One region of the Enterobacter sp. C3_dUdeg genome, then DNA from elsewhere that is predicted to be linked to it. Evidence: predicted binding sites of a transcription regulator. Region 1 holds the regulator's gene; each other region holds the start of a gene.
The links. Region 1 encodes PurR, which represses purine synthesis genes. Its sites were predicted from a motif close to CANGCAAACGTTTGCNTG; they were not measured.
Positions count from the first base shown of each region.

Region 2: raiA (ribosome-associated translation inhibitor RaiA) is a predicted target of PurR. The motif match lies at 2,896-2,913, and genes of this name have one in related genera.
Region 3: pyrC (dihydroorotase) is a predicted target of PurR. The motif match lies at 1,792-1,809, and genes of this name have one in related genera.
Region 4: purL (phosphoribosylformylglycinamidine synthase) is a predicted target of PurR. The motif match lies at 2,245-2,262, and genes of this name have one in related genera.

Region 1 is NZ_BAAKFX010000001.1:1,298,322-1,303,750, reverse strand. Features, by position in the region: gene punR (DNA-binding transcriptional activator PunR) at 1-776, shown strand, start outside; gene purR (HTH-type transcriptional repressor PurR) at 794-1,819, opposite strand; gene cydH (cytochrome bd-I oxidase subunit CydH) at 2,117-2,206, shown strand; gene AC27FC_RS06110 (MFS transporter) at 2,370-3,536, shown strand; gene sodB (superoxide dismutase [Fe]) at 3,575-4,156, opposite strand; gene AC27FC_RS06100 (C40 family peptidase) at 4,279-5,052, opposite strand; gene grxD (monothiol glutaredoxin 4) at 5,391-5,429, shown strand, end outside.
Region 2 is NZ_BAAKFX010000013.1:93,466-98,894, reverse strand. Features, by position in the region: gene clpB (ATP-dependent chaperone ClpB) at 1-35, opposite strand, end outside; gene yfiH (purine nucleoside phosphorylase YfiH) at 165-896, opposite strand; gene rluD (23S rRNA pseudouridine(1911/1915/1917) synthase RluD) at 893-1,873, opposite strand; gene bamD (outer membrane protein assembly factor BamD) at 2,005-2,742, shown strand; gene raiA (ribosome-associated translation inhibitor RaiA) at 3,011-3,352, shown strand; Phe leader region at 3,463-3,588, shown strand; gene pheL (pheA operon leader peptide PheL) at 3,464-3,511, shown strand; gene pheA (bifunctional chorismate mutase/prephenate dehydratase) at 3,619-4,779, shown strand; gene AC27FC_RS20555 (SMP-30/gluconolactonase/LRE family protein) at 4,776-5,429, opposite strand, start outside.
Region 3 is NZ_BAAKFX010000001.1:1,532,946-1,538,374, forward strand. Features, by position in the region: gene mdtH (multidrug efflux MFS transporter MdtH) at 1-1,062, shown strand, start outside; gene AC27FC_RS07340 (lipoprotein) at 1,186-1,746, shown strand; gene pyrC (dihydroorotase) at 1,873-2,919, shown strand; gene dinI (DNA damage-inducible protein I) at 2,994-3,239, shown strand; gene bssS (biofilm formation regulator BssS) at 3,514-3,768, shown strand; gene solA (N-methyl-L-tryptophan oxidase) at 3,885-5,003, shown strand; gene AC27FC_RS07365 (YceO family protein) at 5,063-5,176, shown strand; gene AC27FC_RS07370 (cytochrome b) at 5,384-5,429, shown strand, end outside.
Region 4 is NZ_BAAKFX010000007.1:28,473-33,901, forward strand. Features, by position in the region: gene yfhb (phosphatidylglycerophosphatase C) at 1-78, shown strand, start outside; gene tadA (tRNA adenosine(34) deaminase TadA) at 103-642, shown strand; gene mltF (membrane-bound lytic murein transglycosylase MltF) at 530-2,080, opposite strand; gene purL (phosphoribosylformylglycinamidine synthase) at 2,348-5,429, shown strand, end outside.

The DNA.
Region 1 (5,429 bases):
TTCCGCTGTTTGAACGGCGGCATCGTGATGTGGAATTAACGCCCGCAGGCGCGTGGTTTTTGAAGGAAGGGCGTTCTGTTATCAAAAAAATGCAGATCACCCGCGAACAGTGTCAGCAGATCGCTAACGGCTGGCGGGGGCATCTTTCCATCGCGGTGGATAACATCGTTAAGCCGGAACGCACCCGGCAGATGATCGTCGATTTCTACCGTCATTTCTCTGACGTCGAGCTGCGGGTCTCGCAGGAGGTGTTCAACGGCGTCTGGGATGCGCTGGCGGACGGCAGGGCAGAGATGGCGATTGGGGCTACGCAGGCGATCCCGGTCGGGGGACGTTACGCTTTTCGCGATATGGGGATGCTGAGCTGGAAATGCGTGGTGGCAAGCGACCATCCGCTGGCGGCGATGGAAGGGCCGCTCAGCGATGACACGCTGCGCAACTGGCCGTCGCTGGTGCTGGAGGATACGTCCCGTTCATTGCCCAAGCGTATCACCTGGCTTCTGGACAACCAGCGGCGGGTGGTGGCCCCTGACTGGGAATCGTCGGCGACGTGCCTCAGCGCCGGGCTGTGCGTCGCGATGGTGCCCGTTCATTTCGCGCGTCCGCGCATCGATACCGGAGAGTGGGTTGAGCTGACGCTGGAGAATCCGTTCCCGGATGCGGCCTGCTGCCTCACATGGCAGCAAAATGACGTCTCGCCTGCGATGGCCTGGCTGCTGGATTATCTGGGAGACAGCGAAACGCTGAACCGGGAATGGTTACGGGAGCCAGCATAGCTGGCCCCGTAAAGCGATTAACGACGGTAGTCGCGGAACGGACCGTCCGCAACGGAACGGCGTTCGATAAGACGCGGGTGAACTTCAATAGACTGCGACTCTTCGCGTTTGTTGACGATCCTGTCCATCAGCATGTTGAAGGCCGTTTCGCCCAGCGAATCTTTCGGCTGGTGAATGGTGGTCAGCGCCGGGGTGAAGAAACGCGCGTTACGCACGTTGTCATACCCGATCACGGAAATATCCTGCGGTACGCGCAGGCCCAGCTCGTCGGCAGCGCATAGCGCGCCCATGGCCATAATGTCGCCCCCGCAGAACACGGCGGTCGGACGGTGCGGCTGGGAGACGATCTGCTGCATCGCGCGGTAGCCCGATTCCGGCTCAAAGTCACCCTGCACAATCCAGTTTTCCGGCACGTTGATCAACGCTTCTTCCATCGCTTTCATAAAACCGGCCAGACGGCCCGCGCCGGTGTTGCGCTCCAGCGGACCGGGGATCACGCCAATCTCGCGGTGGCCGCGTTCGATCAGATAACGACCGGCCATATAGCCGCCTTCAAAGGCGTTATCGATAACGGAATCGGTAAAGTCTGCGCGCGCTTCGCCCCAGTCCATCACCACCATCGGAATATGGCGATACTCTTCCAGCATCGACAGCACGGATTCCGGGTACTCGGAACACATCACCAGCAGGCCATCAACGCGCTTTTGCGCCATCATCGACAGGTAGGCACGCTGTTTTTCAATGCTGTTCCACGCGTTGCCCAGAATCAGGGTATAGCCTTTCTGGAAGCAGTTCTTTTCGACCGCTTCAATGATCTCGGCAAAATAGGCCGCTTCACTGCTGGTCGCCAGCAATCCAATGGATTTGGTGTGATTAACCTTGAGGCTACGCGCAACCGCACTTGGCGAATAGTGCAGCTCTTTGATCGCTGCCCAGACGGCGTTGCGCGTCTCTTCCGCCACAAAGCGGGTTTTGTTAATTACATGTGATACGGTTGTAGTGGAAACGTTTGCGCGTTTTGCTACGTCTTTAATTGTTGCCATTAAATGTCACTCCAGACCATATCCTAAGCTCCTGAAAAACTTGAAGGTAAACGTTTGCCTTCTCTCACCCTTATCTCGCAATCTTGAATTGCGGCACGCCGGGAAAACGACACGGGACGTCAGGAGGGGGTCAATGGCCGGTACGCTAATAAATTTAGCGTGGAATTTTGTCCTATCTTGATGAAAAGGGGAAGAGGTAAAGTGGTTATCAGTATAAATCCAGGAAGATTTTTAACGTAATCTGTGCAAAAATGAGCAAGCTCACTTTTCGTGTGGGGATTAAAAGGAGAAAAATTGATGAGTTCCGATCTTAAGTTTTCGCTGTTCACCACCGTTGTTGTGCTGGCTCTGATTGTTGCGGCCGGTCTGACGGCTGCGCTGCACTGATTTACGCGGAGGGAGAGCCTTCTCCCTCCCGACTCCCCGGATTGTTACTTCTCTGGCAAAAATCTTTTGCCATTTTGTTAACTTCTCATTTTTTGTGATTGATGTCATGCTTTCTGCTTCTTTGTTCTGTGTCACCACATGACACGGCATCCGGAGTTGACGCATGAAAATCAATTATCCCCTGCTGGCCCTGGCGATTGGCGCTTTTGGGATTGGCACCACTGAATTCTCCCCAATGGGGTTACTGCCTGTTATTGCCCGGGGCGTAGATGTCTCTATCCCTGCGGCAGGGATGTTAATCAGCGCCTACGCTATCGGCGTGATGGTAGGGGCGCCGCTGATGACCCTTCTTCTTTCGCACCGCGCGCGCCGCAATGCGCTGATTTTCCTGATGGCGATTTTCACCCTGGGCAACGTGCTTTCGGCCATTTCGCCGGACTACACCACATTGATGCTGTCGCGCATTCTGACCAGCCTTAACCACGGCGCGTTCTTTGGGCTGGGGTCGGTCGTGGCTGCCAGCGTGGTGCCAAAACACAAGCAGGCGAGCGCCGTGGCAACCATGTTTATGGGGCTGACGATTGCCAATATCGGCGGGGTGCCTGCGGCAACCTGGCTGGGAGAAGCGATCGGCTGGCGTATGTCTTTCCTGGCGACGGCCGGGCTGGGCGTGGTTGCAATGGTGGCGCTGTTCTTCTCCCTGCCGAAAGGCAATGCCGGAGAACGTCCGGAAGTGCGTAAAGAGCTGGCGGTGCTGATGCGCCCGCAGGTGCTCTCCGCGCTGCTCACCACCGTGCTGGGGGCAGGGGCGATGTTTACCCTCTACACCTATATTTCACCGGTACTGCACGATATCACCCACGCAACGCCTCTCTTCGTTACCGCGATGCTGGTGCTGATTGGCGTGGGCTTCTCGATTGGCAACTATCTCGGCGGGAAATTTGCCGACCGTTCCGTGAGCGGGACGCTGAAGGGCTTCTTAACCCTGCTGATTGTCATCATGGTTGCCATTCCGTGGCTGGCGCGCAATGAGTTTGGGGCCGCGATTGCGATGGTCGTCTGGGGAGCCGCCACTTTCGCCGTGGTGCCGCCGCTGCAGATGCGCGTGATGCGTGTCGCGCACGAGGCGCCGGGACTTTCATCTTCCGTGAATATCGGTGCGTTTAACCTGGGTAATGCCCTGGGCGCGGCGGCCGGTGGGGCCGTGATTTCAGGTGGTCTGGGGTACAGCTTTGTGCCGGTGATGGGGGCGATTATTGCCGCGCTCGGCCTGCTGCTGGTGATGATGTCGGGTCGTAAACAGCCTGAAGCAGCCTGCGCTGCGGAATAAACCAAAAACGCAGAAGGGCGAACCCTTCTGCGTGTCTCTTACGCGGCGAAGTTCTTCGCGACAAAGTCCCAGTTAACCAGTGCCCAGAAGTGCTCCAGGTAGTTCGGACGCGCGTTGCGGTAGTCAATGTAGTAAGCGTGTTCCCACACGTCCACGGTCATCAGCGGCTTCGCGCTGGTGGTCAGCGGGGTACCCGCATTAGAGGTGGACACGATAGCCAGTTTGCCATCCGCCTCTTTAACCAGCCACGTCCAGCCAGAGCCGAAGTTCTTGATGGCTGCATCGGTAAATTTCGCTTTGAAATCCGCGAAGCTGCCAAATGCGGCATTGATAGCGGTAGCCAGTTCACCGACAGGTTCACCGCCGGCATTCGGTGCCAGGCAGTGCCAGTAAAAGGTGTGGTTCCACACCTGAGCGGCGTTGTTAAATACGCCACCCTCTGAGCTGCGGACGATCTCTTCCAGCGTTTTGCCTTCAAAATCGGTGCCTTTGATCAGATTGTTCAGGTTGGTGACGTACGTCTGGTGATGCTTGCCGTAGTGATATTCCAGGGTTTCCGCAGAAATGTGCGGTGCCAGGGCGTCTTTTGCATACGGTAGTGCAGGTAATTCGAACGACATTGCTTCTCTCCTTATTGTATTTTGTGTTGCCAATAACCACACAGACAACATGGACAGGATAGCAAATTGAAAGGGTATGCAAAAGAGGAACTTACCCTGCCACGGATGCGGCAGGGCAGGGGTTAGCGAATGGTTTTTGGCGTCATCACGCGACGCGCGCCGACGTAGTGACGTACCCAGTAGTCTTCACTGAGAGAAGTGATCTGAATATCCTGGCCGCTACGGGGAGACTGGATGAATTTCCCGTTGCCGACATACACGCCGACGTGGTCAGCCGTGCCGCGACCCTGGGTGCGGAAGAACACCAGATCGCCGTTTTCCAGCTCACCGCGGTCAACCGGTGAGGCATCGCGCAGGTGGTACATCTCATTGGCGGTACGAGGAATGCGGAATTTGACCAGATCTTTATAGGCGTAATAGACGAGGCCGCTGCAGTCAAAGCCGGTACGCGGCGAGCTGCCACCCCAGTGATAAGGTTTGCCAATCTGCCCCATCAGTTTGTTCATCGCGGTTTTCTGCGCTTTTTGTACGCGCACTTTATGCACTTCCGCTATTTTCGTGACCTTCGTGCATTTCGCCTTGTGGCCTTTACGCGTGATGCATTTTTCAGTAACGAGGTTAGCGGCGGTTTGCGAAGCTTTACTTTTGGCGGAGTGGGCAGTGCGGGAAGGTTTTGTTTTCGTCTTGCTGGAAGCGGTCTGTTTCGTCTGAGCCGGTGTTTTTTTCTTGTCGTTCTTAGCGGTGGTTTTATTCTTACGTTCTGTGGCTTTCACAAGATGGTTTTTTTGTACAGCAGAATGCCGCGCCTGCTGAGAGGCGTTTGCCACTGGCGTGAAAGTGAGTGAAGTAAACAGTAAAGCACAGAGCGTGATCGAGATTTTATTTATCCGCGCCACTGGGCAGTCCCCTGATAAATGCAGGTCATCAATAATACCCGCGTGTGATTTACAAAGCCCGTCGATTCTAATCTATAAAAACCCAGAAAGTTAATAGCATTTTTCAATCTACAATCGTGTTTCGTTAGCAAGTGCAAAAAAATTCATCGTTCTGTCGCACATTTGCCCACTCCCTAAGCAAAACCCTGACCGCCGCAGGGGTAAACACCATTTGCAATGCAACTTTTCGTGACTCGGGGTAGAATGTATAAACGTGACAAAAATGTTATTTTCCGATGCCAGTCTGAACCGCTACAATGTCAGACGAATGCCGTAACAGAAGTTAAAGGAAGCAAGACATGAGCACCACTATTGAAAAAATCCAGCGCCAGATCGCT
Region 2 (5,429 bases), on a different contig from region 1:
AGCTGGAATTTATTAGTAAGACGATCCAGACGCATAACTCCTCCCATAACAGGTCAAATTTGCTACTGGAGATTAAATGAGGTCATCCCTCAATTATTCAAGGTTAATGACCTGAATTATGTGAAAAGAAAACGGCACGTACCGGATCGTCTTGATTCTTTAGGTTATATCAGCCAAATGAAACTTGCCATACGCCCCGTGGTCTTGTCGCGACGATAGGAGAAAAAATCACCCTTTTCGGTGAATGTGCAGCGATCGCCGCCGAAGATCTGCATCACGCCAACGTTATTCAGACGCTGACGGGCGAGCTGGTAAATATCGGCCAGATATTTATCCCCCGAAGGCAGGAAGGCTTCAACCGCTTGCGGATCTTTTTCCATAAAGGCTTCGCGAACCTCTGGCCCCACTTCGAAAGCGCGAGGACCAATGGCCGGGCCAAGCCAGGCCATAATATTGGCTGGCTCATCGCTAAAGCAGGCGACAGTTTCTTCGAGCACGCCTTCACACAGACCACGCCAGCCCGCGTGTGCTGCAGCCACCTCGGTACCTGCACGGTTACAGAACAGAACCGGCAGACAATCGGCGGTCATCACGGCACAAACGGTTCCCGGAGTATTACTGTAAGAGGCATCAGCACGTTTAGAAGCATAGGGTTCTCCCGTCAACTTCAGCACCGCGTTACCATGAACCTGTTCCAGCCAGACCGGTTTCGACGGCAAGTTCCCCGCAGCAAACAGACGTCGGCGGTTCTCTTCAACATGTTCCAGGTTGTCGCCACAGTGCGCACCGAGGTTCAAAGACTCCCACGCGCCCTGGCTAACACCGCCAATACGGGTTGAACTGCAGGCGGCCACGCCTGCAGGCAATGGCCACTCCGGGACAATCAGTTTGGTCATAACCAGTCCACTTGATCCTTATGTTCTTCGAAATCAGCACGCATGGCGTCAATAAGGTCCACCATATCCTGCGGGATAGGCGCATGCCATTCCATCTGAATACCGGTGATAGGGTGGTAAAGACGCAACATAGTTGCATGCAGCGCCTGACGATCGAATTTACGCAATACGCTGATGAACTCATCCGATGCGCCTTTAGGTGGACGCGGACGACCACCGTATACCTGATCCCCGACCAGCGGATGGGTAATGTGGGCCATATGCACGCGGATCTGGTGAGTACGTCCGGTTTCCAGACGCAGACGCAGGCGCGTATGAATACGGAAGTGCTCCATAATGCGATAGTGCGTCACCGCCGGTTTACCCATCGGATGCACCGACATATGGGTACGTTTGGTTGGGTGACGGCTGATTGGCTCTTCCACCGTTCCGCCAGAGGTCATATGCCCAATGGCTACCGCTTCATACTCGCGGGTGATTTCGCGCAGCTGCAGCGATTCCACCAGACGGGTCTGAGCTGGAACGGTCTTCGCCACCACCATCAAACCGGTGGTGTCTTTATCCAGACGGTGCACGATGCCCGCGCGCGGGACATCCGCGATCGGCGGATAATAATGGAGAAGTGCGTTAAGTACCGTACCGTCAGGGTTCCCCGCGCCCGGATGAACAACCAGGTCGCGCGGCTTGTTGATCACCAGAATGTCATCATCTTCATAGACGATGTCCAGTGGGATATCCTGCGGCTCGAAGCGGATTTCCTCTTCGATTTCAGCATTGATGGCGACAGCTTCCCCACCTAACACTTTCTCTTTTGGTTTGTCCCAGATCTTGCCGTTTACCAGCACGCGCTGGTCAAGGATCCATTCTTTTATGCGTGAACGCGAATAATCAGGGAACAATTCGGCCAAAGCCTGATCTAAGCGTTGACCGAGCTGATTTTCGGAGACTGTTGCGGTGAGTTCTACTCGTTGTGCCATAAACTGCTTCTTCGTTTAACGTTGGGTTTTACGGCTTTGCCGTTTAATATAGTGTGCTATTGTAGCTGGTCTTAATCGGGAGCAGGAACAGAGTTTCTCCCGGACAAACATTTGAGGAAAGTCAAAACGTCATGACGCGCATGAAATATCTGGTGGCAGCGGCCACGTTGAGCCTGGCTTTGGTGGGCTGCTCCGGTTCAAATGAACAGGTCCCTGACAATCCGCCGAATGAAATCTATGCGACTGCACAACAAAAGTTGCAGGACGGTAACTGGAAACAGGCGATAACGCAACTGGAAGCGTTGGATAATCGCTATCCATTTGGTCCATATTCGCAGCAGGTACAGTTAGATCTCATCTACGCATACTATAAAAATGCCGACCTGCCGCTGGCTCAGGCAACCATCGATCGTTTCATGCGTCTGAACCCGACTCATCCTAACATCGACTATGTGATGTACATGCGCGGCCTCACCAACATGGCGCTGGACGACAGTGCGCTTCAGGGCTTCTTCGGCGTGGATCGTTCTGACCGTGACCCGCAGCATGCGCGTGATGCCTTCAATGACTTCTCCAAGCTGGTGCGCGGCTATCCGAACAGTCAGTACGTGACCGACGCGACCAAACGTCTGGTGTTCCTGAAAGATCGTCTGGCGAAATATGAATACTCCGTAGCGGAATACTATACCCGTCGTGGCGCATGGGTTGCCGTGGTTAACCGCGTAGAAGGTATGCTGCGTGATTATCCGGATACTCAGGCAACGCGCGACGGCCTGAAGCTGATGGAAAATGCTTACCGTCAGATGCAGATGACCGCTCAGGCTGAAAAAGTGGCGAAAATCATCGCCGCGAACAGCAGCAACACCTGATATTGCCTCAATGCAAAACGGCAGCCCGAAGGCTGCCGTTTTTTTATTCATTTTAGCGCGTCGCTGAAGCGCTTAAGCCTCAACACATCCAGTCAACTATGGCCCCAATTTTTACCTTCGACAAGGTAAATCTCACCTCTTCCTGCCCTGCCTCACAAAAAAGATTCCCTGACAAAAACCGACAAAATAACGTGATCTAAATCACACATTTTGACATTAGGTCGGGTATGCTGGAATCACCAAGACGGAAAGACAAGAGGTAAAATTTATGACAATGAACATTACCAGTAAACAAATGGAAATTACTCCGGCAATCCGCCAGCACGTCGCAGACCGTCTCGCCAAACTGGATAAATGGCAAACTCATTTGATTAATCCACATATCATCCTGTCCAAGGAGCCGCAGGGTTTCATCGCTGACGCAACTATCAATACTCCAAACGGCCATCTGGTCGCCAGCGCAAAACATGAGGATATGTACACAGCAATTAACGATTTGATCAACAAGCTGGAACGGCAGCTCAATAAAGTGCAACACAAAGGTGAAGCCCGTCGCGCCGCAACATCGGTGAAAGACGCCAGCTTCGCGGAAGAAGTTGAAGAAGAGTAATCCTTTAAATTGAGTGTACCGCCAACGCGCCTTCGGGCGCGTTTTTTGTTTTTTATTGACAGGGTGAAAACAGTACGGGTACTTTAACGGTATCAATCACAGGATGACTTTATGAAACTTACGCCGTTCTTCTTCGCATTCTTTTTTACCTTCCCCTGAACGGGAGGCGTTTCGTCGTGTGATAAAGAATGCGAAGACGAACAACAAGGCCTCCCACACCGGGGGGCCTTTTTTATTGATAACGATAAAATGAGACAGGCAACACTATGACACCGGAAAACCCGTTACTGGATCTGCGAGTAAAAATCAGCGCGCTGGATGAGAAACTGCTGGCGCTGCTGGCCGAACGCCGCGCGCTTGCCGTTGAAGTGGGCAAAGCCAAGCTGGACTCCCATCGCCCGGTACGAGATATCGACCGCGAGCGCGATCTGCTGGAACGTCTCATTCAGCTCGGCAAAGTGCATCACCTCGATGCCCACTACATTACCCGGTTGTTCCAGCTCATCATCGAAGACTCCGTTCTCACTCAGCAAGCGCTGCTCCAGCAGCATCTGAACAAAACCAATCCACACTCTGCGCGTATTGCCTTCCTCGGTCCGAAGGGATCTTATTCTCACCTGGCCGCACGTCAGTATGCCGCACGCCATTTCGAAGAATTTATTGAGAGCGGCTGCGCGAAGTTTGCCGACATTTTTAACCAGGTTGAGACCGGCCAGGCGGATTACGCCGTCGTACCGATTGAAAACACCAGCTCCGGCGCCATCAACGACGTCTACGATTTGCTGCAGCACACCAGCCTGTCGCTGGTAGGCGAGCTGACGATCCCTATCGATCACTGCGTGCTGGTCTCCGGCTCAACGGACCTGAGCAAGATCGAAACGGTTTACAGTCATCCACAGCCGTTCCAGCAGTGCAGCCAGTTCCTGAACCGCTATCCGAACTGGAAAATTGAGTACACCGAAAGCACCTCGGCGGCGATGGAAAAAGTGGCGCAGGCTAACACCCCAACCGTCGCCGCGCTCGGCAGCGAAGCAGGCGGGGCGCTGTATGGCCTGCAGGTGCTGGAACGCAACCTGGCGAACCAGACGCAAAATATCACCCGCTTCGTGGTGCTGGCCCGCAAGGCGATCAATGTGTCAGACCAGGTGCCGGCCAAAACCACGCTGCTGATGGCGACCGGCCAACAGGCCGGGGCGCTGGTTGAAGCCCTGCTGGTGCTGCGTAATCACAACCTGATCATGACCAGGCTGGAATCACGCCCAATCCACGGTAACCCGTGGGAAGAGATGTTCTACCTCGATATCCAGGCCAACCTGGAATCTGCTTCCATGCAGAAGGCCCTGCGCGAACTGGGCGAGATCACGCGTTCCATGAAGGTGCTGGGCTGCTATCCGAGCGAAAACGTGGTCCCGGTTGACCCGGCTTAACGTTCGATGAACCGGCTTTTCTTCATCCCTGCCACGTTCACCGGCAGGGTGAATATGGCGCCGGAGAGCGGATACTTCGCCAGCTCGTCCGCGTCCATATTTTCCCGCGTGGTGGTAATAAACAGTGTTTTCATGTCATCGCCGCCAAAGCAGACCATCGTCGGGCAACGCACCGGCATGCGGTATTCTTCCAGCTGCTCCCCTTGCGGAGAAAAACGCGCAATACGCCAGCCGTCAAACAGCGCGCTCCAGTAGCAGCCTTCCACATCCACGGCAGCGCCGTCCGGTATCCCTTCGCCCTCTTTAAACTGACGAAACACCTCGCGCCTGCCGGGTTCGCCCTTCTCATCAAGCTGCGTTCGGTAAATAACGCCGTTTGGCGTATCTGAAGTAAACATCCATTGATTATCAGGGCTAAACGCTAAGCCGTTGTGCCCGTGAATATCGCACTGGATCACTTTCGGCGTCAGGTCGTTGTCGATGCGCATCAGCAGGGCACCGTTGTAATCTCCCGGCCCCCAAAACGTGCCCGCGTAGAATCGCCCCAGAGAATCGGTGCCGCCGTCGTTAAAGCGTGCGAGCTGTGGGTTAGAGGGGTTATCGCACACCTTGCGGCGCAGCAGGCCGTGTTTATCGGTCAGCCAGATACC
Region 3 (5,429 bases), 230 kb from region 1:
ATTGCCCTGGGGCTACGCCAGTTTGTCCAGCAGGGCCTGGGCGTCTTTGGCGGGGCCATTGCCGACCGCTTTGGCGCTAAACCGATGATCGTTACCGGTATGCTGCTGCGCGCGGCAGGTTTTGCCACGATGGCGGTCGCCCAGGAGCCCTGGCTGCTCTGGTTCTCCTGTTTCCTCTCCGGTATCGGCGGCACGCTGTTCGATCCGCCACGCACCGCGCTAGTGGTAAAGCTTATTCGCCCCCAGCACCGCGGCCGTTTCTTCTCGATTCTGATGATGCAGGACAGTGCCGGGGCGGTTATCGGCGCCCTGCTGGGAAGCTGGCTGCTGCAGTATGACTTCCGTCTGGTCTGCGCCGCTGGGGCGGTGCTCTTTATTCTGTGCGCGCTGTTCAATGGCCTGTTCCTGCCCGCCTGGAAACTGTCGACGGTCAAAGCGCCGGTCCGGGAAGGGCTTGGCCGCGTCCTGCGCGACAGGCGTTTTGTCACCTATGTGTTGACCCTGACGGGATACTACATGCTGGCTGTACAGGTCATGCTGATGCTGCCGATCATGGTTAACGATATCGCGGGGACCCCTGCAGCCGTTAAATGGATGTACGCCATCGAAGCCTGCCTGTCGTTAACGCTGCTTTATCCGATTGCCCGCTGGAGCGAACGGCGCTTTCGTCTGGAGCATCGCCTGATGGCCGGGCTGCTCCTGATGACGCTGAGCATGATGCCGATCGGCCTGGTGAACTCTCTCCAGCAGCTGTTTACGCTGATTTGCACGTTCTATATAGGGTCGATCATCGCCGAGCCTGCCCGTGAAACGCTGAGCGCCTCGCTTGCGGATGCGCGTGCGCGCGGCAGCTATATGGGTTTCAGCCGGCTGGGGCTGGCGCTTGGCGGCGCATTAGGTTACGCGGGTGGCGGCTGGTTGTTTGATGCCGGCAAAGCGTTAAACCAGCCCGAACTCCCGTGGATGATGCTCGGCGTGGTGGGCTTTATGACGCTCCTTGCTCTGTGGTGGCAGTTCAGCCCGAAACGCAGCGCGAGCGGGATGCTCGAGCCTGGCGCGTAGCCTTTCCCTCGGGCGGGAGTCCCTCCCGCCCCACTTCTCAGTTTTTTCTGCTGGTTTCTGCCAATTCACACTGACATACTGGCGTAACAGGACAGAAGCGCCGATTTTTCGTTGAGGAACACTATGAAGAAAATTGTCTTTGCCGCGGCATTAGTAGTCAGCGGCCTGCTGGTTGGCTGTAACCAGCTCACGCAATATACCGTCAGTGAACAGGAAATTAATCAGGCGCTGGAAAAACATAACAATTTCTCTAAAGACATTGGCGTGCCGGGACTGGCGGACGCGCATATCGTCCTGACGAACCTGACCAGCCAGATCGGACGTGAAGAGCCAAACAAAGTCACCCTGGCCGGTGATGCGGATCTCGATATGTCATCCCTCTTTGGCAATCAGAAGGCCAACATCAAGCTCAAGCTGAAGGCCCTGCCCGTTTTCAACAAAGAGAAAGGGGCGATTTTCCTGCAGGAGATGGAAGTCGTCGATGCGCAGGTGTCGCCGGACAAGATGGCACCGGTTCTGCAAACCCTGATGCCCTATCTGAACCAGTCGCTGCGTAATTACTTTAACCAGCAGCCCGCGTACGTCTTAAGCGAAGACAAAAGCAAGGGTGAAGCTCTGGCGAAAAAATATGCAAAAGGCATAGAGGTGAAACCGGGAGAAATTATCATTCCTTTCACTGATTAACCTGAAGGGCGCTGCGGCGCCCTTTTTTTTACGGAAAAGTGTGCAAACGAAAACGTTTCCGCTTATGATTTGTGTCCGGCAAAAACAGCCATCCTTATGACTGATTCCTGACAAGCCGGAGCTTCCATGACTGCACAACCCCAGGTTCTTAAAATCCGCCGCCCTGACGACTGGCATATCCATCTGCGTGATGGCGATATGCTGAAAACCGTCGTGCCTTATACCAGCGAAATTTATGGCCGCGCGATTGTCATGCCTAACCTGGTTCCACCAGTCACCACCGTCGATGCCGCGATGGCATATCGCCAGCGCATCCTGGATGCCGTTCCTGCGGGACACGATTTTACCCCGTTGATGACCTGCTATCTTACCGACTCGCTGGATCCGAACGAAGTGGAGCGCGGGTTTAACGAAGGCGTATTTACGGCGGCGAAACTCTACCCAGCAAATGCCACCACCAACTCCAGCCACGGCGTCACCAGCATTGATGCCATCATGCCGGTTCTGGAACGCATGCAGAAACTGGGCATGCCGCTGCTGGTCCATGGTGAAGTCACGCATGCCGAGATTGACATCTTCGACCGTGAAGCCCGCTTTATCGAGACCGTGATGGAGCCTCTGCGCCAGCGCCTGCCCGCGCTTAAAGTGGTCTTTGAGCATATCACCACCAAAGACGCGGCAGAGTATGTGCGCGACGGCAACGATCTTATCGCCGCGACCATTACGCCACAGCACCTGATGTTTAACCGTAACCACATGCTGGTGGGCGGGGTACGTCCTCACCTGTACTGTCTGCCGATCCTCAAACGCAACATCCACCAGCAGGCGCTGCGCGAGCTGGTTGCCAGCGGGTTCTCCCGCGCGTTCCTCGGCACCGATTCCGCACCTCACGCCCGCCACCGCAAAGAGGCGAGCTGCGGCTGTGCAGGCTGCTTCAACGCCCCAACGGCACTGGCCAGCTACGCGACCGTCTTTGAAGAGATGAACGCGCTCGAACATTTTGAAGCGTTCTGCTCCCTTAACGGCCCGCGCTTCTACGGCCTGCCGGTCAACGACACCTTCATCGAACTGGAGCGTAAAGCGAGCCACGTTGAGGAGTCCATTGCGCTGACGGATGACACGCTGATCCCATTCCTGGCGGGCGAAACCGTTAACTGGACGGTAAAACGTTAAAAAATCAATGCCCCTTGTTGTCAAACCGATAATATAACTGTATAAATAAACAGTATATTACACAGGGGGCATTTATGCGTATTGAAGTCACCATAGCCAAAACAACTGTTCTGCCTGCCGGCGCGCTTGATGCACTGGCAGGCGAATTATCCCGCCGTATTAACAACACCTTTCCCGACAACGCGGGTGCCGTAACGGTGCGTTACGCCGCGGCGAACAACCTCTCCGTCATTGGTGCTGCGAAAGAAGATAAAGATCGCATCAGCGAAATCCTGCAGGAAACGTGGGAAAGCGCAGACGACTGGTTTATCACAGATTAACACTGCTCCCTCATTGTGTTTTTTTGCCGGGTCGCCCCGGCTTTTTTTTGTCTAAAAATCCTGCAAGTTCAAATTAATTCGGCATCTTCTTTAAAAATCGTGAACGAGATGGTGTTTTATTGTTCGAACAATCCTAAAAAGCAGAAAAATGTGTTGCCACCTGTTTATTTTTCCCGTTGGAACCCTTATTACTTGGTATACTGAAGATGCTTTCAGAAAAACATGCATTGAACCTCAGAGCCGTTGTCTTCTAACACGCATTAAGGGGGTTATAATGGAAAAGAATAGTGAAGTGATCCAGACCCATCCACTGGTTGGCTGGGATATCAGTACCGTAGATAGCTACGATGCGCTGATGCTGCGTTTGCACTACCAGACCCCGAATCAACTCAACCGTGAAGAAGCGGAAGTTGGACAGACGCTGTGGCTAACAACAGACGTCGCCCGTCAGTTTATTTCTATTTTAGAGGCAGGTATTGCAAAAATAGAATCTGGCGACTATCAGGAAAATGAGTATAAACGGCACTAAGCTTATGCCCATTTTTCTCTCTACAGGCACCCACGCGGTGCCTTATTTATTTCTCCCTTGTCTAACCCCGCGTTGTTAATTACTCTGCTAACAAAACATCAGTTTATGAGATGCATATGAGATACGACTTAATCATTATTGGTAGCGGCTCCGTGGGTTCCGCTGCCGGTTATTACGCAACACAGGCAGGTCTGAAGGTCATGATGATCGATGCCCACCTTCCTCCTCATTCTGAGGGCAGCCATCATGGCGATACCCGTCTCATGCGCCATGCGTATGGAGAAGGCGAGCGCTATGTGCCGCTGGTGCTTCGCGCCCAGACGCTGTGGGACGAGCTGGCGAAACAGACCGAAGAGCGTATTTTCGAGCGTACCGGCGTCGTCAACCTTGGCCCCGCTCATTCTGATTTTCTCGCCGGCGTCGAACGCAGTGCAAAAGCCTTTAATCTTGATGTCGAGAAGCTGGACGCGACGGGCATTACCGCGCGCTGGCCTGAAATTACCGTCCCGGACGATTACATCGGCCTCTTTGAAGCCCACTCCGGCGTGCTGCATTGTGAAACGGCGATCAAAACCTGGATCGATCTTGCCGCTAAGGCCGGCTGTGCGCAGCTGTTTAACTGTCCGGTGGAGGCCATCACCCATGACGAGAATGGCGTCACGGTAACGACTCTTGACGGCGACTATTCAGCGTCCCGCCTGCTTGTCAGCGCAGGAACCTGGGTCACTCGCCTGCTGCCGGAACTGCCAATCCAGCCGGTGCGCAAGGTCTTCTCCTGGTTCCAGTCGGATGGGCGCTACAGCGCGCAGAATAAATTCCCAGCCTTCACCGGCGAATTGCCGAATGGCGATCAGTTCTACGGTTTCCCTTCCGAGAAAGACGCGCTGAAAATCGGTAAACACAACGGTGGCCAGGCGATCGCCTCCCCTGAAGAGCGTAAGCCTTTTGGCGCCTGTCCACAGGATGGTTCGGAAGCCTTCTCGTTCCTGCGTACTATCCTTCCGGGCGTCGGTGGCTTGCTCTATGGCGCGGCCTGTACCTACGACAACACGCCGGATGAAGACTTTATCATTGATACCCTGCCAGGGCATGACAACGTCCTGCTGATCACCGGGCTGAGCGGCCACGGCTTTAAGTTCGCTTCCGTGCTGGGCGAGATTGCCGCGCAGTTTGCCCAGGGCATCACGCCGCAGTTTGATCTGACGCCCTTCTCGCTCTCGCGTTTTAACGGATAATCCGCACGGGCTCTGGAGGTACCGGGGCCCGTTTTATTCACACTGCATTACGGGGCATTATGCGCAGGATCGTTAGCTTTCTGATGAATAATATTCGCGAGCATTTCATGCTCTATATCTTATTGTGGGCGCTGCTGGCTATTATTGATTTTGTTTACATTGTATTTTATTGAAAACCCTGGCTGACAATAATTGACATTAATTTAGCTTTATTGAAACTCTCAATTCCTCTTGCACGAAGGCATTGAATTACCTTCGCCCTTTCCTTTCAAAATTGCTGAAATAAATAAAATACAAATCAATAGACAATTATTTCAGTTGCAATGTCACATCTTCCCGTTCATTTTTACCCTTCGGTTAATATGAAAATGGACATTCTGATGCAACTGCGTAACACCTCCCGGCGCTACGGAATAATATCCATAG
Region 4 (5,429 bases), on a different contig from region 1:
CAGGACAACCCGCTGCTCTATTTTTGCCAGCACCGCTGGCGCGTCACGCCATCAGGCGAACTTCAGCAACTCGAATAGGCTTATCCATAATGGGCGTGTATAATGCTGCCCGCTTTTCGACTGGAGTATCAGCCTTTGTCCAACCCTGAACACAATCATGAATACTGGATGCGCCACGCGCTGACGCTGGCTCAACGCGCCTGGGACGAGGGCGAAGTGCCCGTGGGCGCGGTGCTGGTTCATAACAATCAGGTGATTGGCGAAGGGTGGAACCGGCCTATTGGTCGCCACGATCCTACTGCGCATGCCGAAATTATGGCGCTTCGCCAGGGCGGTCTGGTGCTGCAAAACTATCGTCTGCTTGATACCACGCTGTATGTGACGCTGGAGCCGTGCGTGATGTGCTCCGGCGCGATGGTGCACAGCCGGATCGGGACGTTGGTTTTCGGGGCGCGGGATGAAAAAACCGGTGCGGCCGGTTCGCTGATGGACGTGCTGGGTCACCCGGGTATGAACCACCAGGTGAAGACTATCGGTGGGGTGCTTGCACCAGAGTGTTCGGGGCTATTAAGCGATTTCTTTCGAATGCGCCGTCAGCAGAAAAAGCAGCAAAAGGCAGAATTGAAGCCGTCGGACGATTAAGCTCGTCCGGCGCCACGACCGGGTAGCTTTGAGCCAGCTGTTTGGCCTCCGTCGCCTCTTTCTCTTTCTCCAGCAGATACCCGACCAGGCTAATCTGATATTTACGGATATTTTCCACGTAGGCGTAGGCTTCATGTCCGCGCGCGTAGCCGTATGTCAGCTTGTTATACCATGGCTTCTGGCTCAGCAGCGGCAGGCGCTGCTTAACGTCTGACCAGCTGTCCGGGTTACCTTTCGTTTTGGCCGTCAACGCTCGCGCATCAAGCATATGCGCGTAGCCCATATTGTAGGCCGCCAGCGCAAACCAGATCCGCTCTTCTTCCGGCACCGTTTCCGGTACTTTGGCCATCATATCCTGCAGATAGCGCGCGCCGCCGCTGATGCTCTGTTCGGCATCGGTACGATCGTTCACGCCCAGGCTCAGCGCGGTATTTTTGGTTAACATCATCAAACCGCGTACGCCCGTGGGCGACGTGGCCTGGGTGTCCCAGTGGGATTCCTGATACGAAATAGCCGCCAGCAGCTTCCAGTCAATCTCCTGGGCGTATTTTTCGAACAGCGGCTGCAGGTCCGGCAGGACGCTGTCTACCGCGCGCAGGAAGCTGCGGGTGTCAACGTAGTCAAAGTCATCGCCGTGCCCGAGGTACTTTTCCTCCAGACGCGCCAGGGTACCGTCTTCATTGATGGTGTTGAAGAAATCAAGCATCGCGGCAGAGAAGGTCTGGTCGTCATCAAGCTGGCTAAACCAGGTCACGGGCTGCTCGTCGGTGACGTCCAGCGCCACGGCGATTTCAGGATGCACCCGCTGGAACAGGCTGATCGCGACCGAATCGGCGATGGTGTAGGGCACCTTCTGATCTTTTACCTGCTCCAGCAGCTCCATCGTGCCGAGTTTTGGATCCACCGTCCAGCTCAGGTCGGGATATTTCTTCTCCTTGAGCTCACGCAGATCGTCAATCACCACGTGGCCGGGCGCAATCGTCAGCTGCCGATCGTTAATCGTGGACAGCGAGCGCGGGCGCAGGCTCCCGACGCGGTAAACCAGCTGCTGCGAAACGGAGTAGTAGGTCGGGCCTGGCTGGTAGTTCTTACTGCGCTCGCTGTTATACACCAGCCCGGCGGCGAGCATATCGGCATCGTCGTTATCGAGGTCGTCAAACAGCTGGTTGATATTCTGGCGGACGGTGATTTTAAGCTTCACGCCAAGATAATCGGCGAACTGTTGTGCCAGTTCATAATCCAGGCCAATGATTTTGCCGTTGACGTCGCTGTAAATCAGCGGCGAGTTGAGGGTACTGACGCGCAATTCCCCCCGCTCCTGAATGGCGGCGATACGGTTTTCGGCTTTGCCGAACCAGGGGATGGAAGGCCAGAGGGCCACTGCCAGCAGCAACGTTACAATGCCGATGAGCAGATAATTAATCTTTAATTTTTTCAATTAGTTAATTCTCTGCGACGCCGGTTGCCTCAGTCTGCTGTAGCCATGTTAATCATAAGGTTTGCCATTGAATGAGCGGCATTTTGCGTAAACTTGCGCCACTTGGCAACCAATTAGAGAGACAGGTCACATCTATTGTTAAATCTCTGTGCAAATTTTATTTCGACGCAAACGGTTTCGTCGGCGCTCAGGATTCTCTATAATGACGCCCGTTTTCCCCCCTTGCGCACACTGTAAGCGCCCCGGCGCTTCGAAGACGAGAGACTTATGATGGAAATTCTGCGTGGTTCGCCTGCACTGTCTGCCTTCCGTATCACTAAACTGCTGGCACGTTTTCAGGCGGCCGACCTTCCGGTAAGCAATATTTACGCTGAGTATGTCCATTTTGCTGACCTGAATGCCCCCCTCAATGCAGAGGAGCGCGTACAGCTGGAACGCCTGCTCAAGTATGGTCCAAGCCTGAGCAGCCATACGCCAACCGGCAAACTGATCCTTGCTACGCCTCGTCCGGGCACCATCTCCCCCTGGTCTTCCAAAGCCACCGACATCGCCCACAACTGTGGCCTGAGCCAGATTAACCGTCTGGAACGCGGCGTGGCGTACTACGTGGAAGCCTCTACCCTGAGCGACGCGCAGTGGCAGGCGGTTGCGGCTGAACTGCACGATCGCATGATGGAGAGCGTTTTTGCCTCTCTCGATGACGCGCAGAAGCTTTTCTCTCACCATCAGCCTGCGCCGGTACAGAGCGTAGACCTGCTGGGGCAGGGCCGTCAGGCGCTGATTGACGCCAACCTGCGTCTCGGCCTGGCGCTGGCAGAAGACGAAATCGACTACCTGCAGGATGCGTTTGTTAAGCTCAACCGTAACCCGAACGACATCGAACTTTACATGTTCGCGCAGGCTAACTCTGAGCACTGCCGCCACAAGATTTTCAACGCCGACTGGATTATTGACGGCGAACAGCAGCCGAAGTCGCTGTTCAAAATGATCAAAAACACCATGGAGCAAACCCCTGACCACGTGCTGTCTGCCTATAAAGACAACGCCGCGGTAATGGAAGGTTCCGAGGTGGGCCGCTTCTTCGCCGATCGCGAAGCAGGGCGCTATGACTTCCATCAGGAGCCCGCGCATATCCTGATGAAAGTGGAAACCCACAACCACCCGACGGCGATCTCCCCGTGGCCGGGTGCGGCGACAGGCTCCGGCGGCGAAATCCGTGATGAAGGCGCGACCGGTCGTGGCGCTAAACCTAAAGCGGGTCTGGTCGGTTTCTCTGTCTCTAACCTGCGTATCCCGGGCTTTGAACAGCCGTGGGAAGAGGATTTCGGCAAGCCAGAGCGCATCGTGACCGCCCTGGATATCATGACCGAAGGCCCGCTGGGCGGCGCGGCGTTTAACAACGAATTTGGTCGTCCGGCGCTGAACGGTTACTTCCGTACCTATGAAGAGAAAGTGGACAGCCACAACGGCGAAGAGCTGCGCGGCTACCACAAGCCGATCATGCTGGCGGGCGGGATCGGCAACATCCGTGCCGATCACGTGCAGAAAGGTGAGATCGTCGTCGGCGCGAAGCTGATCGTACTGGGCGGCCCGGCGATGAACATCGGTCTGGGCGGCGGCGCGGCCTCTTCTATGGCCTCCGGCCAGTCTGATGCGGATCTCGATTTCGCCTCCGTGCAGCGCGACAACCCTGAGATGGAGCGCCGCTGCCAGGAAGTGATCGACCGCTGCTGGCAGCTGGGCGACGCCAACCCGATCCTCTTCATCCACGACGTGGGCGCGGGCGGCCTGTCCAACGCCATGCCGGAGCTGGTGAGCGACGGTGGCCGCGGCGGGCGCTTCAACCTGCGCGACATCCTGAGCGATGAGCCGGGCATGAGCCCGCTGGAAATCTGGTGTAACGAATCCCAGGAGCGCTACGTGCTGGCGGTTGCTGCGGATCAGCTGCCGCTTTTTGACGAGCTGTGCCGCCGCGAGCGCGCGCCGTATGCCGTCATCGGTGAAGCGACCGAAGAGCAGCACCTTTCCTTAAGCGACACCCACTTTGACAACCAGCCGATCGATCTGCCGCTGGACGTGCTGCTCGGTAAAACGCCGAAGATGACCCGCGACGTAACCACCCGCAAAGCGGCGGGCAAAGCGCTGGATCGCCAGGGCATCACCGTGGCAGAAGCGGTAAACCGCGTGCTGCACCTGCCTGCTGTGGCAGAGAAAACCTTCTTGGTGACCATCGGCGATCGCACCGTGACCGGTATGGTATCGCGCGATCAGATGGTCGGCCCGTGGCAAATCCCGGTCGCGAACTGCGCCGTGACCACCGCGAGCCTCGACAGCTACTACGGCGAAGCGATGGCTCTCGGCGAACGCACCCCGGTGGCGCTGCTGGACTTCGCGGCCTCTGCCCGTCTGGCGGTCGGTGAAGCGCTGACCAACATCGCCGCGACGCAGATTGGCGATATCAAACGTATCAAGCTCTCCGCCAACTGGATGGCCGCTGCCGGCCACCCTGGCGAAGATGCTGGCCTGTATGAAGCCGTGAAAGCGGTGGGCGAGGAGCTGTGTCCTGCCCTCGGCCTGACCATTCCGGTGGGCAAAGACTCCATGTCGATGAAAACCCGCTGGCAGGAAGGCAACGAACAGCGCGAGATGACCTCTCCGCTGTCGCTGGTGATCACCGCGTTTGCCCGCGTGGAAGACGTGCGTCACACCGTTACGCCGCAGCTTGCGACCGAAGACAACGCCCTGCTGCTGATTGACCTGGGCAAAGGCCACAACGCGCTGGGTGCTACCGCGCTGGCGCAGGTTTACCGCCAGCTCGGCGATAAGCCAGCCGACGTGCGCGACGTGGCGCAGCTGAAAGGCTTCTACGACGCGATTCAGGCGCTGGTGGCGCAGCGTAAGCTGCTGGCCTACCACGACCGTTCCGACGGTGGCCTGCTGGTGACCCTGGCAGAGATGGCCTTCACCGGCCACTGCGGCGTGGAAGCGAACATTGCGACGCTGGGCGAAGACCGTCTGGCGGCGCTGTTCAACGAAGAGCTGGGCGCCGTGATTCAGGTGCGTGCGGCAGATCGCGACGCGGTTGAAGCGATTCTGGCGAAGCATGGTCTGGCAGACTGCGTGCACTATCTGGGCAAAGCCGTTCAGGGCGACCGCTTCGTTATTGAAGCAGACGGTCACGCGGTGTTCAGCGAAAGCCGCACCACGCTGCGCATGTGGTGGGCGGAAACCACCTGGCAGATGCAGCGCCTGCGTGATAACCCGGAATGTGCCGATCAGGAGCATAACGCGAAAGCGAATGACCAGGATCCAGGCCTGAACGTGAAGCTCTCCTTCGACATCAACGAAG